One region of the Oceanicola sp. D3 genome, then DNA from elsewhere that is predicted to be linked to it. Evidence: riboswitches for the same ligand, from Rfam matches in the RefSeq annotation. Region 1 holds a riboswitch; the other holds the start of a gene.
The links. A riboswitch is a leader RNA that binds a small molecule or an ion and turns the genes downstream of it on or off. The one in region 1 is predicted to bind cobalamin.
Positions count from the first base shown of each region.

Region 1 (9,996 bases):
TTGCAAAACATCGGGTCGAGCGCGGTCGGGAAGGTGCGGCCATGGGGGGCAGGGCAGGTGCAATCGCCGGTGTCGCTGAGGTTGAAGAAGGTCGGTTCATCCGCGCGCGTGCGATAGGGGATCGGCAGGGCACCGACATGGCAGGACACCGCCGCACGCACCTTGCGCAGCCACGGCATCATGGTTTGCGGCCCGCGAAAGCAGTTGAGGCCAACAACATCTGCGCCGCCCTGTTCCAACTGCTGACAGGTTTCCACAATGCCGGTGCCGTCCATCATCTCGCTGGCCGCCATGGGGGCGAGGGTCAGAACGACCGGGAGGCCGGAGGCGCGGGCCACCTCAAGCGCGCAAAGCGCCTCGCCCGCGTAGTAGAAGGTTTCGCCAATGATGATATCGGCCCCTTCATCGACGGCCCAGCCGACCATTTCTTCAAACATCGCCCGCACCTCGGCCTGTTTTGCCCTGTCGTCCGGCGACCAGATGTTGGTGTTCGAGATATTGCCTGCCATCAGGTTGCCCGGCTTTGCATCGGCAACCTCGCGGGCGATCTTCAGCGAGGCGCGGTTGAGCGGCTCCAGCAGGTCTTCCTTGCCGATCACCCGCATCTTCTCGCGGTGGCCGTTGTAGGTGAACGCCTCGACGATATCGCTGCCCGACCGCTGAAAATCGACATGCAGGTTGCGCAGCGCATCGGGGTGTTCCAGCGCCACCTCGGGCACAAACTCGCCCGCCGTGAGATAGCCCCGGCGCTCCAGTTCGAAGAGGAAGCCCTCGGCGCAGATGAGGGGGCCAGCGTTGAGCCGGGTTTTCAGTTGGTTCTCATTCATGGATCCGTCCTTTCTCGTTGATCCGTCCATGACCATGGTTTTTGAAAGCCGAGCCTCGCGGGCTGCGTGCAACGCGCAGCTTGCTGCAATGGTCCTCGGTCAGGCCGCAGGATTGGGTGCGGCCGTGTTCACAAAGGTCAGAGGGCGATGCGCCAGATGCGCCGGGCACCAGCCCCGCCGCGCCGCCTGCGTGGCGGAAGCGAAAGGGGCAGGGGGGCGGGCGATGTGAGCGACTGCTTCAACAGGGCGCAAAATTCGGCCACGGCGGGTGACAGGCTGATGTAGGGCGCGGCCATGGCGTGGGCATGAAGCGCCGCACGCCGATAGTTGGCATCGCCGGGCAGGCTGGCGATCCATTGCATGTAGCCCAGTTGCGCCATCTGGCGCGCTTCCTGCGCTGGCACCCGGCCTATGTCGAGTTGGGATATCGTTCGTTCCAGTAGCATCGCGCCCTCCGCGCAAATTGGCGGGGGCAAAGCGACAACGGCGATGTCTCAGGGCGTTCGTGGGCCATCTGTGTCTCTCCGTCCCAAGGCACCCCGCCCGGGTTTAGGTGACTGAGGCGCGCGACGCGCACCCGAGATGGCAGGTCTCCTGACTTGCGGGTCTGCGCTTCCCCGAACCTTCCCGCGCCTTTCGGCACAGTGGTGTTCATCGGGGTCGCTCGCCGCTCACAGTTGCGGGGGCAGTCGTGGAATTGGGCAAGTTGCCCGCACCACGTTCCCTTTTCAGCCGGACCAATTTGGCCGGGCACCATCACGGGTTTTGTTGCAGGAAATTTTGGCGGTGTCCAACGCGAATTGCAGCTATGGGCAAGGGCGCGCCGGGGCGTTAGCGGCGGCGATGGAGCGACCCTGAGAGAGCGGGCGGCCTTGATCTTCGATCAGGTGTTGATGAGCGCCGGGGGCGAAACCCCTTTGGCCAGTGTTGCTGGCCGATGCGGGTCAGTCGTTGGCGCTGGGCGCGCGTGGCTTGGCCCGCCGTTCGGCCCCCATCTCGCCACGGGTTGCCGCCCAGATGGCCGGAAGCCCCGCAACGGCCTTGGCGAGTGCCGCGCGATCCTCGGTCTTTGCGGCGGTCTCAACCTCGACCAATGAGGCACGCAGGCCGACGGCCCCGAGGGTCGCGGCGCTTCCGGCGACCCGGTGGGCGCGCCTTGCTGTCTCTGGCAAATCCTTTTCTGCGCTGTCGTCGAGATAGGCGAGCAACGCCTCGACCTCTGCGCCGAACCGTTCAAGCAGCTTGCCCAAAGCGTCCACCCCCACGGTATCGCGAAGGTCGTCCAGATAGTTGGCCGCAACGGGCGCAGGCTCCGGCGCCCGCTTGGGCGCGGCATCAGCGGCGTGGTCGGCCAGAACACGTGTGAGGGCGGCGCGGCTGAGCGGCTTCGTCACGATGTCGTCCATCCCGTCGGCGAGGAAGGCTTCCTGCTCGGAGGCCATTGCATTGGCGGTGAGCGCGATGATGGGGGTGCGGGCGTTGGCACCGCTGCCCGCGCGGATGGCTTTCGTGGCCTCGCGCCCGTCCATCACCGGCATGGAGATATCCATCAGGATCAGGTCAAACCGGGTGGTCTCGGCCAGTTCCACAGCTTCTCGCCCGTTGTTGGCCTCGCTGACGGTATGGCCTGCGCCTTCAAGCATTTCGCGCGCCACAACCCGGTTGATCTCGTTGTCTTCCACCAGCAGCAGGTTGCGGGGCGCGGCCTTTTTTATCCGGCGCAAGGTCACGGCCTTGGCATCCGGCGCGTCGATCGGCTCGATCGGGAAGGTCACGCGGAAGGTGCTGCCAACGCCTTCCTCGCTCTCCACCTCGATGCGGCCGCCGAGTGCATTGACGAAACGTTGGGCGATGCCGAGGCCAAGGCCGGTGCCGCCGACTTCGCGGTCATAAGAGCTGTCTCCGGTCAGGAAATCGTCGAAGATATGGGCCTGCAACTCCTTGTCCATGCCGATGCCATTGTCGCTGACGGTGATCTGAAGCTCGGGGCCCTCAAGGCGCTCGGCCTCCACCGTCACCCGCCCGCCCCGGGTGAACTTCACCGCGTTGCCGATGATGTTCATCAGGATGTGCTGAATGCGGTCGCGGTCGGCGTTGATCCAGTCAACCTGCGGCCCGGTCCAGCCCCATTCCAGCGTGGTCTCCTGCGCCAGCGCGGCGCCGCTCTGGTTGTCGATGATATCCTGCAGCAGGGTGGAAATATTCATCGACACGGGCCGCAAGAGCAGCTTGCCGGCGTCATACTTCGTGATGTCGAGCACATCCGAGATGTGGCTCATCAGCAGCTTGCCAGAGGTGTCCATGTTCTTGATGTAGCGTGCCTGCTTCGCGCTCAGCCGGGTGTCGCGCAGCAGCTCGAGGTTGCCGAGGAGGCCATTGAGCGGGGTGCGGATTTCGTGGCTCATGGTGGCCAGAAAGTCGGTTTTGGCCTTCTCGCCGGCCAGTGCCCTGTCACGCGTTTCCACCAGTTCGGCCTCGGCCTTCACCCGGTGGGAGATGTCACGCAGGAAGGAAATGAAGATTTCGCCCTGATCGGTTTCGGCGGATTGGATGGCAAACTCGACCGGGAAGGTATCGCCGGACTTGCGCTTGGCCTCCAGCTTGATGCGCCCCTTTCCGACCACGCGCTTTTCGCCACGGTCTTGCATTCTCTGCATCCCGGCGTCATGCGCCGCGCGATAGCTGTCGGGCACGATGAGGTCGCCCAGATTGGCACCAACCGCCTCTGAGGCGGCATAGCCGAAGATCTGCTCCGCGGCGGCGTTGAAATCGAGCACGGTGCCGGAGCGGTCGGCGACGATCACCGCGTCGAGCGCGGTGGAGGTGATCACATTCATGCGCCGGAAGGATTCCAGCGCTTCACGGCGGCGGCGGATGTTTTGCAGGTTGAGCCGGTTGAGGTAGGCCGCAAAGCCCAGCAGCGCCAAGACCAGCAGGCTCACACCCACCGCGAGCTGCATCAAAGTTGCCGAAATCGCGTCACGCCTGCGGTCGGATTCTTCGGCGAAGTAGTTGAGGCCGGAGTTGGCCAGCGCCCGCACATGGGGGCGCACGTCTGCGGCCCGGCCCAAGAGCGCCTGCACCCCTGTTTTCAGATCGGCGTCGGGGGCATCTATCAGCGGCACGGTGCGATCAAGGAAGGTGCGCACGATGCGCAGATTGCGGGCAAACTCGGGCTCGTCGCGCAGCGCGGCGTAGATCGAGGATTGCTCAAGCGTGCTGATCCGGCTGTAGAAGATATCGAATTCACGGCGCAGGAGCGCCAGATCCTCTTCTGTACCGCCTTGCAGGGCGGCGAGGTGCATGTGGTATTCGAGAAACTCCACCTCTGCCTGCGACAACGTCCATTGCACGTTGTCGGAGCTGGCCGAGTTGAGCAGCCGCAGGTCGCGCACCACGTTGACGGAAAGATAGACCAGTGCGGCAAGGCAAAGCGCCCCCGCGATAACGGAGGCGAAGAGGCGCAGGCGGGCGGTGCGGTGGCGCTTTGGTGCCATTGTGGCTCCTCGAAAGGGGTCCACACCCCGGCCAGAGGGGCAGGGGCGTGAAACGGGTGCCTTCAGGCTATTGCACGGCTTCGATCCGGTCGAGTTGCCAAATGCTGCGCGAATAGATCACCTCGGTTCGGTAATCGTCACTGCTGTCGTAGGGGTAGACAATCCAGAGCGGGCCCTTGTCACGCACCGACATTTCGTCGTTGTCCATGCGGTAAGCAACAATGGGCCCGCCCTCGATCGCATCCGTGAGTGGGATTTCGACAGAGTAATCGTTGATGGCGGTGGCGCGCAGGGTCTCGCCCTCGATGCCGAGCCGCTCGACGAGCAGGCTCAGCGGCACACCCTCGAAGGTTTTGGTGCCTTCGGTCCAGATGGTCGTGGTTTCGATGGTCGTCGCGCCGAGCGCTTCGAGCATTGCAAGATCGAACTGCGCGGTGCCTTCTTCGGTGTTGGTCGTGGCCAGGGCGCCGGACACCGTCAGGATCACCTCTCCCTCAGGGGCGGGCAGATTCTCGGCGCAGAGCGGCAGGGCGGTGAGCGCGGTCAACGCGATCGACTGGAGAATGGTGCGCAGCATTGTGAGTTCCTTCGTTTCCGGAGGCAGCAATTACACTATGCTCATTGCGCGCCCAACTGGGCAGTGGGATAGCGACCTATCCTTTGGGATAGGGGGCGCGTCAGACGCCTGTCGTTGCGGGCCAACATGAGCGCGGCGCGTGAGGGCAACGCGCCAAGTGAGCAGCGGCGGTGGCCTTGGCGTGCCCGGCTTCCGCCGCAGAGGTAGGCCGCCATGCCTTGCGGGGTGGCCTTTTCGAGCAGCGGGGGCACGGGGGGTGTTCCGTTGAGGCGGGCCGTCAGGCGCTGGTTGGTCTTGTGGCCTGCTTGCCTATCTGACCGAAGAGTTTGCGCGGCCGAAAGCGCCATGCCTTTCGGATGCCAAATTCAATCTGTATGAGCGAACCCATCCAAGAGCGCACAACCGGTGCGCAAGCCGAGGAGAGGCCGATGCGCGTCCTGATTGCCGATGACCACGACCTGCTGCGTGACACGCTGGTCATGTTTCTGGAGTCGCAGGGCGACCTGAAGACAGAGACCGCCGCAGACCTTCCCGAAGCGCACAAGTTGATCGAAGCGGCAGAGGCCCCGTATGACCTTGTGCTGCTCGATCTCAACATGCCGGGCATGAACGGGCTCGACGGGCTGAAGGCGACCATGGCGATGCAAGGCGGGCAGCGGGTGGCGCTGCTCTCGGGCGAGGCCACCAAGGAAATCGCCGAAAAGGCGCTGGAGGCGGGGGCGGCGGGCTTTGTGCCCAAGACCCTGCCGGCCAAGTCGATGATCAACGCCGTCAAGTTCATGGCGATGGGAGAGCAATACGCCCCCATCGACTTCATGACCGCCGCCGACGACGCCTCGACGCATCCGATGGCCGAAAAGCTCACCCCGCGCGAGATGCAGGTGCTGAAGGGGCTGACCGAGGGCAAATCCAACAAGGAAATCGCCCGCGACCTCGACATCACCGAACCCACGATCAAGCTGCATATGAAAACGCTCTACAGAAAGTTGGGGGCCTCCAACCGCACGCAGGCGGCGCTGATGGCGCGGGAGGCGGGGCTGTTTTGACGGGCGCGGCAGGGCATGCCGAAGGGGCAATGAGGCCGGAGGGCCGCAAGCCTGTGCGCGCCCTGCTGACCGGCCTCGCGCTTGCCGCCCTTGGTGCCACCCCGGCCTCTGCCTGCCTGCCCTCCGATTGGGTCCGCCATGATGGCCCGGTGTTCAGGGACAAGCTCTTTTTCGGGCTCTACGAGGCGGCGAGCGATCCGCATGTCTTTGCCACCGATGATGGCCGGTTGGCGATGATCTATAGCGGCGACGACGAGGACCACAGCTCGATCAAGCTCGCCTTCGGCACCGATTGGGACAGTTGGGAGGAGTGGGGCGTGCTGCTCGGCCCCTCGCAACAACCCGGCGCCATCGCCGAGAAGGAGACGGCCTTCTACCATCGCGCCTCTGCGACGGATCACAGGATCTACTTCATCGGCTACGAAGACGGTGCAACCTATCGCTCCGATATCTACCTTGCCCGGGCCGAAGCCCTGACCGGCCCGTGGACGATTTTGCCCGAGCCCGTCCTGCGGCGCGGCGAGACGGACGGGCACGATGTTTATCTCATCACCTCCCCCTCGGTTGTCGAATGGGAGGGCGGGCTCGTCATGGCCTATCTCGGCTGGAACGGCTTGCAGAACGTCACGGCCGTCTGGAGCTTTGCCGCCACCTCCTCGCCAGACGGCGTGGCATGGGAGGGCGTGCGGCAGGCCGACGTCCCGATTGGCATGGAAGGGCAGATCACCGCCCGGCCCGATGGCGGTTTCGTCGCCGTCGCAACACGCGAGGCGGCGGAGGGGCGGGAGGGCATTTTTGCCGCCTGCGCTGACACCCCGCTGGGGCCCTGGACAGAGATGCCGGAGGCGCTGTTGACCCTTGCGGGGGACGCCTGGGAGGTGGATGAAATCATCGCGCCTTCCACCACCTATGACCCCGAAACAGGCGATCCCTACCTGTTTTACACCTCGGCAGAACATTCAAAGGGGTGGCGCGTCATGCTGGCCCGCCCGGCAGAGTAACCCGCTCGGCGCAACGGCCAGCTTTTCTCACCGGACCGCGCGCGTGGCTGGCGTTGCTGTGTGCAGGCCGAGGCTTGCCCTGTCGTGGTTCCATCTGCCACAGCCGCTCCGAAACTGCATTTTTGCACTGCCGCATTTGCGTTTCTGCGCAACGGAATCCGGGGGTGTGTGCGTTAGACCCGCAAAGATGTCCCTCTGATCCACAGGCTGATCCTCAATGTCCCTCCCCGCCGTGCTTGTCGCCGCCCTTCTTGTGATCGGGCTTGCCCCGATTTCGCCCGCCCTTGCGCAACCTGTTCCCGGCGGGGCGCGCGGCCCCGCAGAGGTTGGGGTGGTGGAGCTGGAGCTTTCGACGGTTCCGTTTTCCGTCACCCTGCCGGGCCGCGCAGTGGCCGCCGCGCAAACCGATATTCGCCCGCGGGTGGGGGGCATGGTGAAGGAGATCGTCTATCGGCCCGGCCAGCGGGTGAAGGCGGGGGATGTGCTTTATCGGTTGGAGCCGGACACCTTCGAGGCCGCCTATGCGGCCGCGCAGGCCGAATTGGCCGGGGCGAAGGCCGGGGTGAGCACGGCGCAGGCAACGGTGGATCGCTATGCCCGGCTGGAGGGCACGGGCGTGACCACCTCCGATTTGCAAACCGCGCAATCCGCTCTGGCGCAGGCCGAGGCCGCGCTGGCCAGTGCCGAGGCCGCCGTGCAAACCGCGCGGCTGGATCTGGACCGGGTGGAAATTCGCAGCCCGATTGACGGGTTTGCGGATGTCAGCACGGTTTCGGTGGGCGCCATCGTGACCGCCAACCAGACCGATGCGCTCACCACCGTGACGGCGATGGACCCGATCAACGTGGATGTTTCGGAGAGCTCAGCCCGGATCTTGCGGGTGCGCTCGCAGATCGACAGTGGCGCATTGCAGCGCGGCGAGCGGCTGGAGGCGGTGCTTACGCTGGAAAACGGCGAAACCTACGCCAGCCCCGGCACGCTCGTTACCCCCGGGCAGCAGGTGTCGACCACCACGGGCAGTGTCGATCTGCGTTTTGAGTTCGGCAACCCAAACAGGATGATCCTGCCCGGCCAGTTCCTGCGGGTGGCGGTTGTGGTTGGTCAGCAAAAGGCCGTGCTGGTTCCGCAGCGCGGCACCGAGCGACAGGCCGATGGCACGCTGACGGCCTTCATCCTGCGTGACGGCAAGGCACATCAGGTGACGCTCACCTATTCGGGCACCCATGAGAATGCATGGATCACCACAGAGGGGGTGGCTGCCGGGGATTTGCTGATCGTCGACGGGCTGAACAACCTCACAGACGGCGCGGAGGTGGTGCCGGTGCCGGTCACGATCAACGCGCAGGGCGTGGTGGAGGATGTTACCGACGATGCCGCCGATGAGGTTGACACCACCGATGAGGCCGATACCGCCGATGAGGCCGGCGCGACCGAAGCCACCGGCACGGAAGACTGACCCATGGCGCAGTTTTTCATCCACCGCCCCATCTTTGCTTGGGTCTTGGCCATCGTGACGATGCTGGCCGGGGTCTTTGCCTTTACCCAACTGCCGGTCTCGCAATATCCCGACATTGCCCCAACCACGATCCGGGTGAGCGCCAGCTACCCGGGGGCCACGGCCTCGGCGGTGGAAAACTCGGTGACATCGGTGATCGAGGATTCCATGACCGGGCTCGACGGCGTGCTTTACATGGAAAGCACATCGCGCGAGGGCTCCTCTTCGATTTCGCTGACCTTCGATGAAAGCATCGACCCGGTGGATGCGCAGAACAACGTGCAATCCAAGGTCAGCCAGGTTGAAGGGCGGTTGCCCGATGCGGTGCAATCCTCGGGCGTGAGCGTTTCGCGCTCCACCTCCTCGATCCTGATGGTCGGGGCCATCGTCTCGGCTGATGGGCGGTATTCGACCATCGAGTTGGGCGATATTCTCGACAATCAGATCTCCGGCCCGGTGCAGCGCACCGAGGGCGTGGGCGGGATCAACATTTTTGGCTCGGGCTATGCGCTGCGGGTCTGGCTCGATCCGCTTTCGCTTTATGAATACCAGCTCACGCCCGCCGATGTGACCTCTGCCATTCAAGCGCAAAACAACACGGTTTCGGTGGGCTCGCTGGGCGATATGCCGGTGGTCACCGGACAGCAGTTTACCGCAACCATCACCGCGCAGAGCCAGCTGACCAGCGTGGAGGATTTCGAGAACATTCTGCTGAAATCCGAAGAGGGCGGTGCACAGGTGTTGCTTGGCAACGTGGCGAAGATCGAGATCGGGCAAGAGAGCTACGGCGGCGACTCCCGGTTTGACGGGGCGAATGCGGCGGGCTTCGGGATCAACCTTGCCACCGGGGCCAACGCGGTGGACACCGCAGAAGCGGTGCGCGCCACGCTGGATGAGCTGGCCGCCTCGCTGCCCGAGGGGCTGACGGTGGAATACGCCTATGACACCTCGCCCTTCGTCGAGCTGTCGATCGAGAAGGTCTATCACACGCTGATCGAGGCGGTGGTGCTGGTGTTCTTTGTCATCCTGATCTTCCTGCAAAACTGGCGGGCAACGCTCATTCCGATCATCGCGGTGCCGGTGGTGCTGGCGGGCACCTTCGCGGTGCTGGCGGCGCTGGGCTATTCGATCAACACGCTGACGATGTTTGCGATGGTGCTGGCAATCGGCCTGCTGGTGGATGATGCGATTGTGGTGGTCGAAAACGTCGAGCGGGTGATGGAGGATGACGGGCTGGAGCCCTTGCCCGCCACCGAGAAGGGCATGGGCCAGATCACCGGCGCCGTTGTCGGCATTGCGCTTGTGCTCTCGGCGGTGTTCCTGCCGATGGCCTTTTTCGGTGGCTCGACCGGGGTAATCTACCGGCAGTTCTCGGTCACCATCATCTCGGCCATGGTGCTTTCGGCGCTGGTGGCGCTCATTCTCACCCCGGCGCTCACGGCTTCGATGCTGCGCCGCAGTGGCCATGAGGTGCCCTTTGCTCCGGCGCGGGCCTTCAACAGGGGCTTTGCGCGGCTGACCTCGGGCTACGCCGGATCGGTTGGGCGGATTGC
Region 1 covers NZ_CP040932.1:3,340,583-3,350,578, reverse strand. Annotated here, with positions in the region: gene FHY55_RS16660 (homocysteine S-methyltransferase family protein) at 1-827, opposite strand, end outside; gene FHY55_RS16655 (hypothetical protein) at 965-1,273, opposite strand; cobalamin riboswitch at 1,394-1,600, opposite strand; gene FHY55_RS16650 (ATP-binding protein) at 1,772-4,324, opposite strand; gene FHY55_RS16645 (molybdopterin-dependent oxidoreductase) at 4,392-4,901, opposite strand; gene FHY55_RS16640 (response regulator transcription factor) at 5,330-5,947, shown strand; gene FHY55_RS16635 (hypothetical protein) at 5,977-6,948, shown strand; gene FHY55_RS16630 (efflux RND transporter periplasmic adaptor subunit) at 7,166-8,404, shown strand; gene FHY55_RS16625 (efflux RND transporter permease subunit) at 8,408-9,996, shown strand, end outside.

Region 2 (9,996 bases), 1.2 Mb from region 1:
CGACCTGCGGGTGATGCTCTCACGCGGCCACACGCTTGGCTCGATCAGCCTCATTGCCGGAGATGCCGCCTTTGTCCATGACACCCTGATGCATGTCGATACCGGCACAGCGCGGGCCGACTTTCCGGGCGGGAGCACCGAACAGCTGTGGGACTCCATTCAGGAAATTCTGTCCCTGCCCGCCGAGACCCGCCTTTTCATCGGCCACGACTATGGCAGCGACGACCGGGAGCAGCCCGAATGCGAGGCCACGGTCGCGGCGCACCGCGCCCACAACCCCCATGTCGGCGGCGACCAAACCAAGGAGGCCTTCATTCGCCTCCGCAACGAACGCGACGAAACTCTCGGTCTGCCCGACCGGATGCTGTTTGCGCTACAAGTCAACCTGCGCGGCGGCCGCCTGCCCGAGCCCGAGGGCGACGGCCACGCCTATTTCAAGATCCCTGCCAACCGCTTTTGAGGTGACACCATGAAAACCGAAACCACCGATCACGGAGAACTCGAAACCTGGACCCCGCAAGAGGTCGCCGATGGCCTCGCGCAGGGCAAGGTCACGCTGGTCGATGTGCGCACCCCTGCCGAATACGCCTTCGAAAGTGTCGAGGGCGCGCTGCTGCTGCCAATGGCGCATTTCGACCCGCGCTTCCTGCCCAGCGACGGCGACAAGCGAGTGGTGCTCATGTGCGGCTCTTCCGTTCGGTCGGGCAAGATGGCGCGCAAGACCCTTGAGGCCGGAGCCGAGCGCATCGCCCATCTGCAAGACGGCTTCGCGGGCTGGAAGAAGGCTGGCCTTACCCATATCGCCACCGACATGGCCTCGGGCGCCCCGGTCCGGAAAACCCCGTCTAACGGTTGAGCCGCGCCGTTCGAGGCGATGGGCATTGACACGGTCATGTATATAACCACTTATATACACATGCATGAAACTGACGCCCTCCGCCCCCACGGCCTTGTCACCCTCGGCTCCCGCCTCCGTCGCCTCGGTGAGCGGTTGCAGGGGCAGACGCAGGACATCCTCAACGAGATCGACCCCCGGATGCCCGCCGCCAGCTTGCCGCTTCTCGCCTTTCTCGACGGGCCGGAGCCGCGCCCCATCGGAGATATCGCCGCGGCCCTCGGCACAGCGCAGCCCGGCGTCACCCGCGCCGTCACCCGGCTTTCTACGCTTGGCCTAACCGCCACTGCCCCAAGCCCCCAAGACGCCCGCCTCCGCCTTGTCTCCCTCACGCCTGCTGGCCGCACCCTGCTGGCCGAGGCCCGCGCCAAAGCCTGGCCCCGCACCCGCGCCGCCGTGACCGACCTTTGCGCCCCCTTCGGCCCCGAGCTTCTGAACATGCTCGACACCATCGAAGCCCGCCTCGACGCAAAGCCGCTGAAAGACCGCCCATGACAAGCCACCCGCTCGATACCCCGGCCCACGCCGCCCTCACCGGCCCCCATGCCCACCTTGCCCAGCAGCATGGCACTGCCCTGCGCTACGATCCCGGGCTCATCCCCTTCGCCTGCATCGACCCCTCCGCGCCCGAGGATCTTACAGCCCTCGCCAAGCCCGGTGATCTGGCGGTGTTTTTGCAGAAGGCTCCCGTTGCCACGCCACCCGGCTTTGATGAAACCCTCCGTGCCATGGGTGTGCAGCTTACCTGCCGCACCCTGCCGCCCGCGCCAGACGATCCGCGCATCACGCCCCTTGGCTCCGAGGACGCCGCCGAGATGCTGACCCTTGCCGAGGCCACCAAACCCGGCCCCTTCACCCTCCGCGCGCTGGAGCTAGGGCCGTTCTGGGGCGTCCGGCAGGATGGCAAGCTGATCGCCATGGCCGGCACCCGCATGTCGGCGCCGGGCTTTGCCGAAATCTCCGGCGTCTGCACCGCGCCAGAGGCCCGGGGGCAGGGCCTTGCCCGCAGCCTCTCGGCCCATGTCGCCCACCAGATCGCCATGTCAGGTGACATGCCGTTTCTCCACGCCTTCGCCTCCAACCCGGCGGCGATCAAGCTCTATGAGAGCCTCGGCTTTGCAATTCGCGCCGAACTACCCTGCGCGATCTTCACCCGGCGCTAAAAAACCCTGCGACCTCGCGCCTCATCTGCTTGACCCGGTGGACCCAAAGCCACATTTCAAGACATAAGGAAAAACGCGCAAAAACAGGGATAGGGAATGCTCCGCAGAAAAATTGATGAATTCTTTGGCTCGGACGCTGCCGGGGGCATCGTGCTGATGCTGTCTGCGGTGGCCGCCATGATGATCGCGAACTCCTCGCTCAACCCGGAGTATCAGGAGTTTCTGGGGGCCTATATCGGCGTCACCGTCAACGGTGAAGGCATCGAAAAACCCGCCCTTCTGTGGATCAACGACGGCCTCATGGCCATCTTCTTCTTTCTTATCGGGCTTGAGCTGAAGCGCGAGCTGATGGAAGGCAAGCTGAAGAACCCCGCCGATGTGGTGCTGCCCGGCATGGCGGCGGTGGGGGGCATGGTTGTGCCCGCGCTCGTCTACCTCGTGTTCAACTGGGGCAATGCAGCCACCATTCACGGCTGGGCCATCCCGGCCGCGACGGACATCGCCTTTGCCCTCGGCGTGCTTGCCCTGCTCGGCTCCCGTGTGCCGGCCTCGCTCAAGATCTTCCTGCTGACGCTGGCGATCCTCGATGACATGGGGGCGATCCTCATCATAGCGCTGTTCTATACCGCCGAACTGAAGATTGATTACCTCTTCCTTGCCTGTATCCCGCTGGCGCTGATGATCTGGCGCAACATGCGCGGGGCGCACAGGGTTGCGCCGATCCTGCTGCTCGGCGTTGCGCTCTGGGTGCTGGTGCTCAAATCGGGCGTGCACGCCACGCTCGCCGGGGTGGTAACGGCCTTCTGCATTCCGCTGAAAGACAAGTGGAACAAGTCGCCCCTGCACTCGCTGGAGCACGGCCTTTCGCCCTATGTGCTCTACGTGATCGTCCCAATCTTCGCCTTCGCCAACGCCGGCGTGGTGCTGAAGGGCATGTCCTTCGGGGCGCTGCTCGATCCGGTGCCGCTCGGCGTGGCGCTCGGCCTGATCCTCGGCAAGCAAGTGGGTGTCTTTGGCACCACTTGGCTGATGGTCAAGATGGGGCTCGCCAAGCTGCCCTTCGGGGTCACGTGGGCCCATATCTACGGCCTCGCCTGCCTCGCCGGGATCGGCTTTACCATGTCGCTCTTCATCGGCTCGCTCTCCTTCGACGATGCATTGCTGATGAACGAGGTGCGCCTTGGCGTGCTGCTCGGGTCCGGCGTGTCGGCGCTCATCGGCTACTTCGTTCTGCGGGCGGTAACGCGCCCCGGCGAAGCCGAGGTGGCCGAGGCGCTCAACCAGCCGGGCGCAGCCGAGCGGGCGGAAGCCGCGGCGGAGTAGCCACTCACCACCAACCCCATCGGCAGCGCGTGCTTTCCGGGCCCGCGCTGCCGACCACGGGGGCAATGACGCCCAACGTGGCGCCAAAGCCCACCCCCCGGGCGGCGCTGCCCAAGGGTTAACGAATCCCTTGCGCCTGGCGTCCCTCCTGCGCTACCCCCCAGATTGCTTCGGTTCGGGCGAAAGCCCGGAGCAAAAGGGAACGTGGTGCGGGAAGAACTCCCAATGCCACGACTGCCCCCGCAACTGTGAGCGGAGAGCGAGGCCGACGGGCCACTGGGGGAGAACCCCCGGGAAGGCCGGCCATCTCGCAATGACCCGCAAGTCAGGAGACCTGCCGAGGCGATCACCCTGAACCCGTGCGAGGGGCGCGGCGTCAACGGTCTGTTCCGTAGCGGTGACGAAAGCACCGTCCGCGGAAGGCCTCGCCATTCCAAAGACACCTCACCACACCGGCCTCTGTCATGGGGGCCGCATGACAAGGACTTTGGGCGCCATGAAGAGCCTCCTCGCCACCACAGCCACCCTCGCGCTCGCCGCCTCCGCGCTCACCGCGCAGGAGGCCTATGAACTCGACACGATCACCGTCACCGCCGACCTGTCGGGCGAGACAGAGACCGAGCGCACCGGCGCCACCGTCGAAGTGACCACCCGCGAAGAGTTGGAAACGGCGGGCGATGATGACCTTGCCACCTACCTCTCCCGCCAGCCCGGCCTTTCGCTTGCCGCCGCCGGCGGCCCCGGCGGGCTGGCCGACATCCGGATGCGCGGGCTGCACCAGAAATACGTGAAAGTGCAGATCGACGGCATCGACGTGCTGGACCCATCCTCCCCCTCGCCCTCCTATGACTTCGGCCTGATGGGCACCTCCGGCCTTGGCCGCATCGAGGTTTTGAAGGGCTCGCAATCGGCGCAATACGGCTCCTCCGCCGTCGCCGGGGTGATCTCGCTGCAAAGCCGCCGCGCAACCGAGGAGGGCACCCACGTCTACCTTGAAGGCGAGGTTGGCAGCTTCGATAGCTTCGGTACCTCCGCCACGATCACCAGCAAGGGCGCCCGGCACAACTTTGCCGTCACCCTCGCGCGGCTCGAGTTTGGCGGGTTCTCCTCTGCTGATGAGAACGACGGCAACACCGAGGCCGATGGCTTCTCGTCGCTGCGCCTGTCGTTCAATGGCGAATATGCCCTGTCCGATGCGCTCACCATCGGCCTTGCGGGCTTTGCCGAAAAGAGCACCGTGGCGATCGACGGCGGCTTCCCCTTCGGCGACACCGACGAAGAAACCGATGGCACCTCCAACGGGCTGCGCGCCTTTGCCCGCTACGAGGCTGGCGCGGTGACCCACCAGTTCGAGGCCACCTATTACGACATCGAGCGGGACTACGCGGTCTCGGGCAACCACTACGAGGGCGAGCGCCAAGGGCTGCGCTATCTTGGCCAGGCCACGCTGTCGCCCGCCGTGCAGCTCAACTTCGGGGCCGATTACACCGAGGAGGAGTTTGCCTCCGCCACCTTCATTACCGCTGAGGGCAAGCAAAACACCACCGGCGTCTTTGCCGAGGTGAACTGGGCCGCCTCCAGCCAGCTCGACCTCTCCGCCGCCCTGCGGCACGATGCGCACAACCGCTTTGGCGGCCACACCACCGGTCGTCTGGCGCTGGCATGGCGCCCGCAGGAAGACCTCATCCTGCGTGCCTCGCTCGCCACCGGCTTCCGCGCCCCCTCGCTCTACGAGCTCTACGCGCCGTTCTACGGCAATGACACGCTGACGCCGGAAACCTCGCGCAGCGCCGAGCTGGGCGTCGAAAAGCGGCTGGGCGGCGATGACTTCGTGAAGGCCACCCTGTTTTACACCGAGGTCGAAGACCTGATCGGCTCCGACGCGGCCTTCGTCTACACCCAGATCCCCGGCACCTCCGTGGCCAAGGGGCTGGAGCTTTCGGGCCGCGTGGCGCTTTCCGATAAGGCGGCGCTCTTCGGGGCCTATACCTACACCGAAAGCGAAGATCCGGATGGCGAGCGCCAACTCCGCGTGCCTCGCCATGATCTCGTGCTCGGCGTCGAGGCCGATTTCGCCCCGCGCTGGAGCTTCAGCGGTGAAGTGCAGCACGTTGCCGATGTGCTCGACGTCGACGCGCAAACCTTCGTTCGCCCGATCGAGGGAGACGATTACACCCTCGTCAACGCCATGGTCACCTATGAGATCAACGATGGGGCCGAGGCCTACTTCCGCATCGAGAACCTGACCGATGCCGAGTATCAAACCGTCAATGGCTACGGTCAGGCCGACCGGGCCTTCTACGTGGGCCTCCGTGCCAAGTTCTAACCTCATCGGAGCGCTCGCGCTCTGGTTCGCGGGGGCCGTGATGGCCCTCGCTGCACCGCCCGAACGGGTGGTGTCGATCAACCTCTGCACCGACCAGTTGGCGCTGGCCATCGCCGCGCCGGGCCAGCTCGTTTCCGTCACCCGGATGCTTCAGGGCGAGGAGTCCGCCCTTGCCGAGCAGGCCCGTGCCCTGCCGGGCAACTCCGCCCGCGCCGAAGAGGTCTACCTGCTTGCGCCCGATCTGGTGATCGCAGGCAGCTTCACCGCGCCCGACACCCTGCGCATGCTGGAGCGGCTGGGGCTGAAGGTGGAGGTCTTTGCCCCGGCTGAAACGCTGGATGATATCCGCGCCAACATCACCCGGATGGGCAGCCTGCTGGGCCGCGAAGAGGCTGCCGCCCGGGAGGTCGCCGCCTTCGACGCCCGTCTCGCCGCCATCCCCATGCCGCCCGGCCCGCCCCCGCTCGCCGCGCTCTATGCCGCCAATGGCTACTCCGCCGGGCAATCCACCCTGCCGGGCCAGATCGTCAAATCCGCGGGCTTTGCCCTGCTGGCCGAAAAGCTCGGGCTGCCCTACGGTGGCGTGGTGCCGCTCGAAACCCTTGCCACCGCCAGCCCCGACCTGCTCGTCGCCGCCCGCCCCGGCGCCCCGAGAAGCCGCGCCGAAGAGATCCTTCACCACCCGGTTGTCGAGGCCCTGCGCGCGCGGGTGCCCACCGACAACCTGCATGATAGCGACTGGACCTGCGGCACCCCCGCCGTGCTCGAAACCGTCGAACGCCTCGCCGCAATCCGGGAGGGGATGGAATGACGCGCGCCCCCCGCGATGCGCGGGCACAGCCCGGCAAAGAGCGCCCCCACGTGCTCCTCATCCGCCCTTCGAGGCGTCTTCGCCCAAGGCCCCTCCGATGACCCCGGCGCGCCTCTACGCCCTCCTTGGCGTCCTCACCGCGGCCCTCTTCACCGCCTCCCTCACCATCGGCCCCGCCGCGCTGCCCTTTACCGAGGCGCTCACTGCCCTCGTCAGCCAATCCGACGGTCCGGCCACCATGGTCATGCGCGAAATCCGCCTGCCGCGGGCCCTGCTCGGCCTGCTCATCGGCGCTTCCCTCGGCCTCTGCGGCGCGGCCATGCAGGGCTATCTGCGCAACCCTCTGGCCGAGCCGGGGCTGATCGGTGTGTCCTCCTCCGCCGCCCTCGGCGCTGTCATCGCCATCCAGACCGGGCTTGCCTATACCGCCGCCCTTGCGCTGCCCTTCATGGCGCTCGCCGGGGCCGGCATCGCCGTGCTCGCCATCTTCGCCCTCGCCGGCCCGCGCGGCACCGCGCTTACCCTCATCCTCGCCGGTGTGGCGCTTTCGGCGCTGGCCGGGGCGCTCACCTCGCTCGTGCTCAACCTCTCGCCTTCCCCCTATGCGGCGGCAGAGATCGTGTTCTGGATGATGGGCTCTCTGGCCGACCGCTCGATGACCCATGTCGCCCTCGCCGCGCCCTTCATCCTCGCAGGCGCGGCGCTGATCCTGCCGCTCGGGCGGGGGCTTGATGCGCTTTCGCTGGGCGAAGACGCCGCCGCCTCCATGGGCATCCGCCTGCCACGCCTGCGCCTCGCGCTGATCCTCGGTGTCGCGGCCTGCGTTGGCGCGGGCACCGCCGTGGCCGGGGCCGTGGGCTTCGTCGGCCTCGTCGTGCCGCACCTGCTGCGCCCGCTCACCGGCCACCGCCCCTCGACCCTGCTCATCGCCTCGGCGCTGGGCGGGGCGGCCATGCTGCTGGCGGCGGATACGGCCACTCGCCTCATCCTCCCCGCGCGTGACCTCAAGCTCGGCGTCGTCACCGCCCTCGTCGGCGCGCCCTTCTTCTTCCACCTCGTCTGGCGCTTGCGGGGGCGGCTATGACGCTTGCCCTGCAAAACCTCTCCGTCACCCGCAAGAACGGGCGAAACACCCTGCGCAACGTCTCCCTCACCGTCGCGCCCGGCGAGTTCATCGGCCTCATCGGCCCCAATGGCGCGGGCAAAACCACCCTCCTTCGCGCCGCCCTCGGCCTGCTGCCCGCCACCGGCACCTCCTCCCTCGCGGCGCTCTCGCCTGCCGCCCGCGCCCGCGCATCGGCCTTCCTGCCCCAATCCCGCGAGATCGCATGGGATCTGACGGTTGAAACCCTCGTCACCCTCGGCCGCACCCCGCATCCGCCCTCCCTGGCCAACCGCGAGGCCGTCACCGAGGCCATCGCCCAGATGAATCTCACCGCGCTCGCCCACCGCCGCGCCACCAATCTCTCGGGCGGCGAGCAGGCCCGCGCCCTGATCGCCCGCACCCTCGCCCAGCAAACCCCGCTGCTGCTAGCCGATGAGCCCATCGCCGGGCTCGACCCTGCGGCTCAGATCGCCACCATGCAGCTCTTCGCCCGCCTCGCCGCCGAGGGCCGCGCCGTAGTGGCCGCCCTGCACGATCTCTCCCTCGCCGCCCGCCATTGCACCCGGCTCGTGGTGCTGCACGAGGGGCGCATCGCCGCCGATGGCCCGCCCGAGCAGGTGCTCACCGCCGATCTGCTGGCCGATGTCTTCCAGATCACGGGCAGCTTCATCTTCACCGACCACGGCCCCCTGTTCCAACCCACAGGCCTGACCTAGCCCATGCCCTTCCCGCCAGAACGTATCGTCTGCCTCACCGAGGAAACCGTCGAAACCCTCTACCTCCTCGGCCAGCAAGATCGCATCGTTGGCGTCTCCGGCTATGCCGTCCGCCCCCCCCGGCGTGCGCCAGCAAAAGCCCCGCGTGTCGGCCTTCACCTCCGCCGACATCCCCAAGGTCATGGCCCTCAAGCCCGACCTCGTGCTCACCTTCTCCGACCTTCAGGCCGATATCGCCGCCGCCCTCCTGCGCGAAGGCGTGGCTGTCTACGGCTTCAACCAGCGCGGCCTTTCCGGCATTTTCGACATGATCGAAACCCTCGGTGCCCTCACGGCTTGCGAGGAAAAGGCGCAGGCTTTGACGAGCAGCTACCGCGCCCGGCTCTCCGCCCTGCGCGCTGACGCTCCCGCCAAGGGCCTCAAGGTCTATTTCGAAGAATGGGACGAGCCGATGATCTCCGGCATCGGCTGGGTCTCCGAGTTGATCGAGGCCACCGGCGCCACCGATGCCTTCGCCCACCTCGCCCGCGAGCAGGCTGCCAAAAACCGCATCATCACCCCCGATCAGGTGATCGAGGCCGCTCCCGATGTGATCCTCGCCTCATGGTGCGGCAAGAAGGTCCGCACAGAGCGCATCACCTCCCGCCCCGGCTGGCAAGATATCCCCGCCGTTGCCAACCAGCGCATCCACGAAATCAAATCGCCCATCATCCTCCAGCCCGGCCCCGCCGCCATGACGGACGGGCTCGATGCCATCCTGAAGGCGCTCACCTAGGGCAGGCGTAGGGCGCAGGTGGCGCTATGCAGCGGCCACCGGGAGGTTGTCGATCAGCCGAACGCCATCCATCCACGCAGCGGCAAAAAGCCGTGCCGGGCCATCAAGCGTGCTCACCGGCAACAGGCCCGGGTCGGCACGCAATTCGAGGTAGTCAATCTGCTCGTAACCGGCGGCGGTCAAAGCCTGCCGCGCGATGTCGAGCGCACCCTCGGCTGACGCACCGCCAACAAGCGCATGGGCCGCCTCTTCCAGCGCCGCACGCATCGCCGGTGCCGCCGCGCGGCCCTTCGGGCCAAGGCGTTGGTTGCGGGACGACATGGCAAGGCCATCCTCCTCCCGCACGGTCGGGCAGCCGACGATTTCGACCGGAATATCGAGATCAACCGCCAACCGCCGCACCACCTGAAGCTGCTGATAGTCCTTTTCGCCAAAAAAGGCGAAATCCGCATCACTCTGCAACAGCAGCTTGGTCACCACCGTCGCCACCCCGTCGAAATGGCCGGGGCGGGCCGCGCCGCAAAGCCCCTCGCTGACACCGGCAACCGAGACGGTCGTGGCAAAGCCCTCCGGGTAAATCTCTTCCGGCTCGGGAATGTAGAGCACATCCACCGCGAAAGGCGCGAGCTTTTCCGCATCGCTCTCCTCGGTGCGCGGATATTTGGCAAGGTCTTCGGGGCTGTTGAACTGGCGCGGGTTCACGAAGAGCGTCACGATCACCCGGTCGGCACGGGCGCAGGCCGCCTCCACAAGGCTGAGGTGGCCCGCATGAAGCGCGCCCATCGTCGGCACCACGCCGATTGTCTCGCCAGCGCTCCGCCAGCTGCGGGTCACGGCCCGCAGATCAGCCTTTCGGCGCAGGATCTTCATTTCTTGCTCTCT
Region 2 covers NZ_CP040932.1:525,656-535,651, forward strand. Annotated here, with positions in the region: gene FHY55_RS02755 (MBL fold metallo-hydrolase) at 1-460, shown strand, start outside; gene FHY55_RS02760 (rhodanese-like domain-containing protein) at 470-856, shown strand; gene FHY55_RS02765 (MarR family winged helix-turn-helix transcriptional regulator) at 917-1,390, shown strand; gene FHY55_RS02770 (GNAT family N-acetyltransferase) at 1,387-2,058, shown strand; gene nhaA (Na+/H+ antiporter NhaA) at 2,155-3,381, shown strand; cobalamin riboswitch at 3,536-3,738, shown strand; gene FHY55_RS02780 (TonB-dependent siderophore receptor) at 3,878-5,707, shown strand; gene FHY55_RS02785 (ABC transporter substrate-binding protein) at 5,748-6,518, shown strand; gene FHY55_RS02790 (iron ABC transporter permease) at 6,616-7,602, shown strand; gene FHY55_RS02795 (ABC transporter ATP-binding protein) at 7,599-8,339, shown strand; gene FHY55_RS02800 (ABC transporter substrate-binding protein) at 8,443-9,114, shown strand; gene panC (pantoate--beta-alanine ligase) at 9,139-9,984, opposite strand; gene panB (3-methyl-2-oxobutanoate hydroxymethyltransferase) at 9,981-9,996, opposite strand, start outside.
Region 2: another riboswitch for cobalamin. It lies ahead of FHY55_RS02780 (TonB-dependent siderophore receptor); the one in region 1 lies ahead of FHY55_RS16655 (hypothetical protein).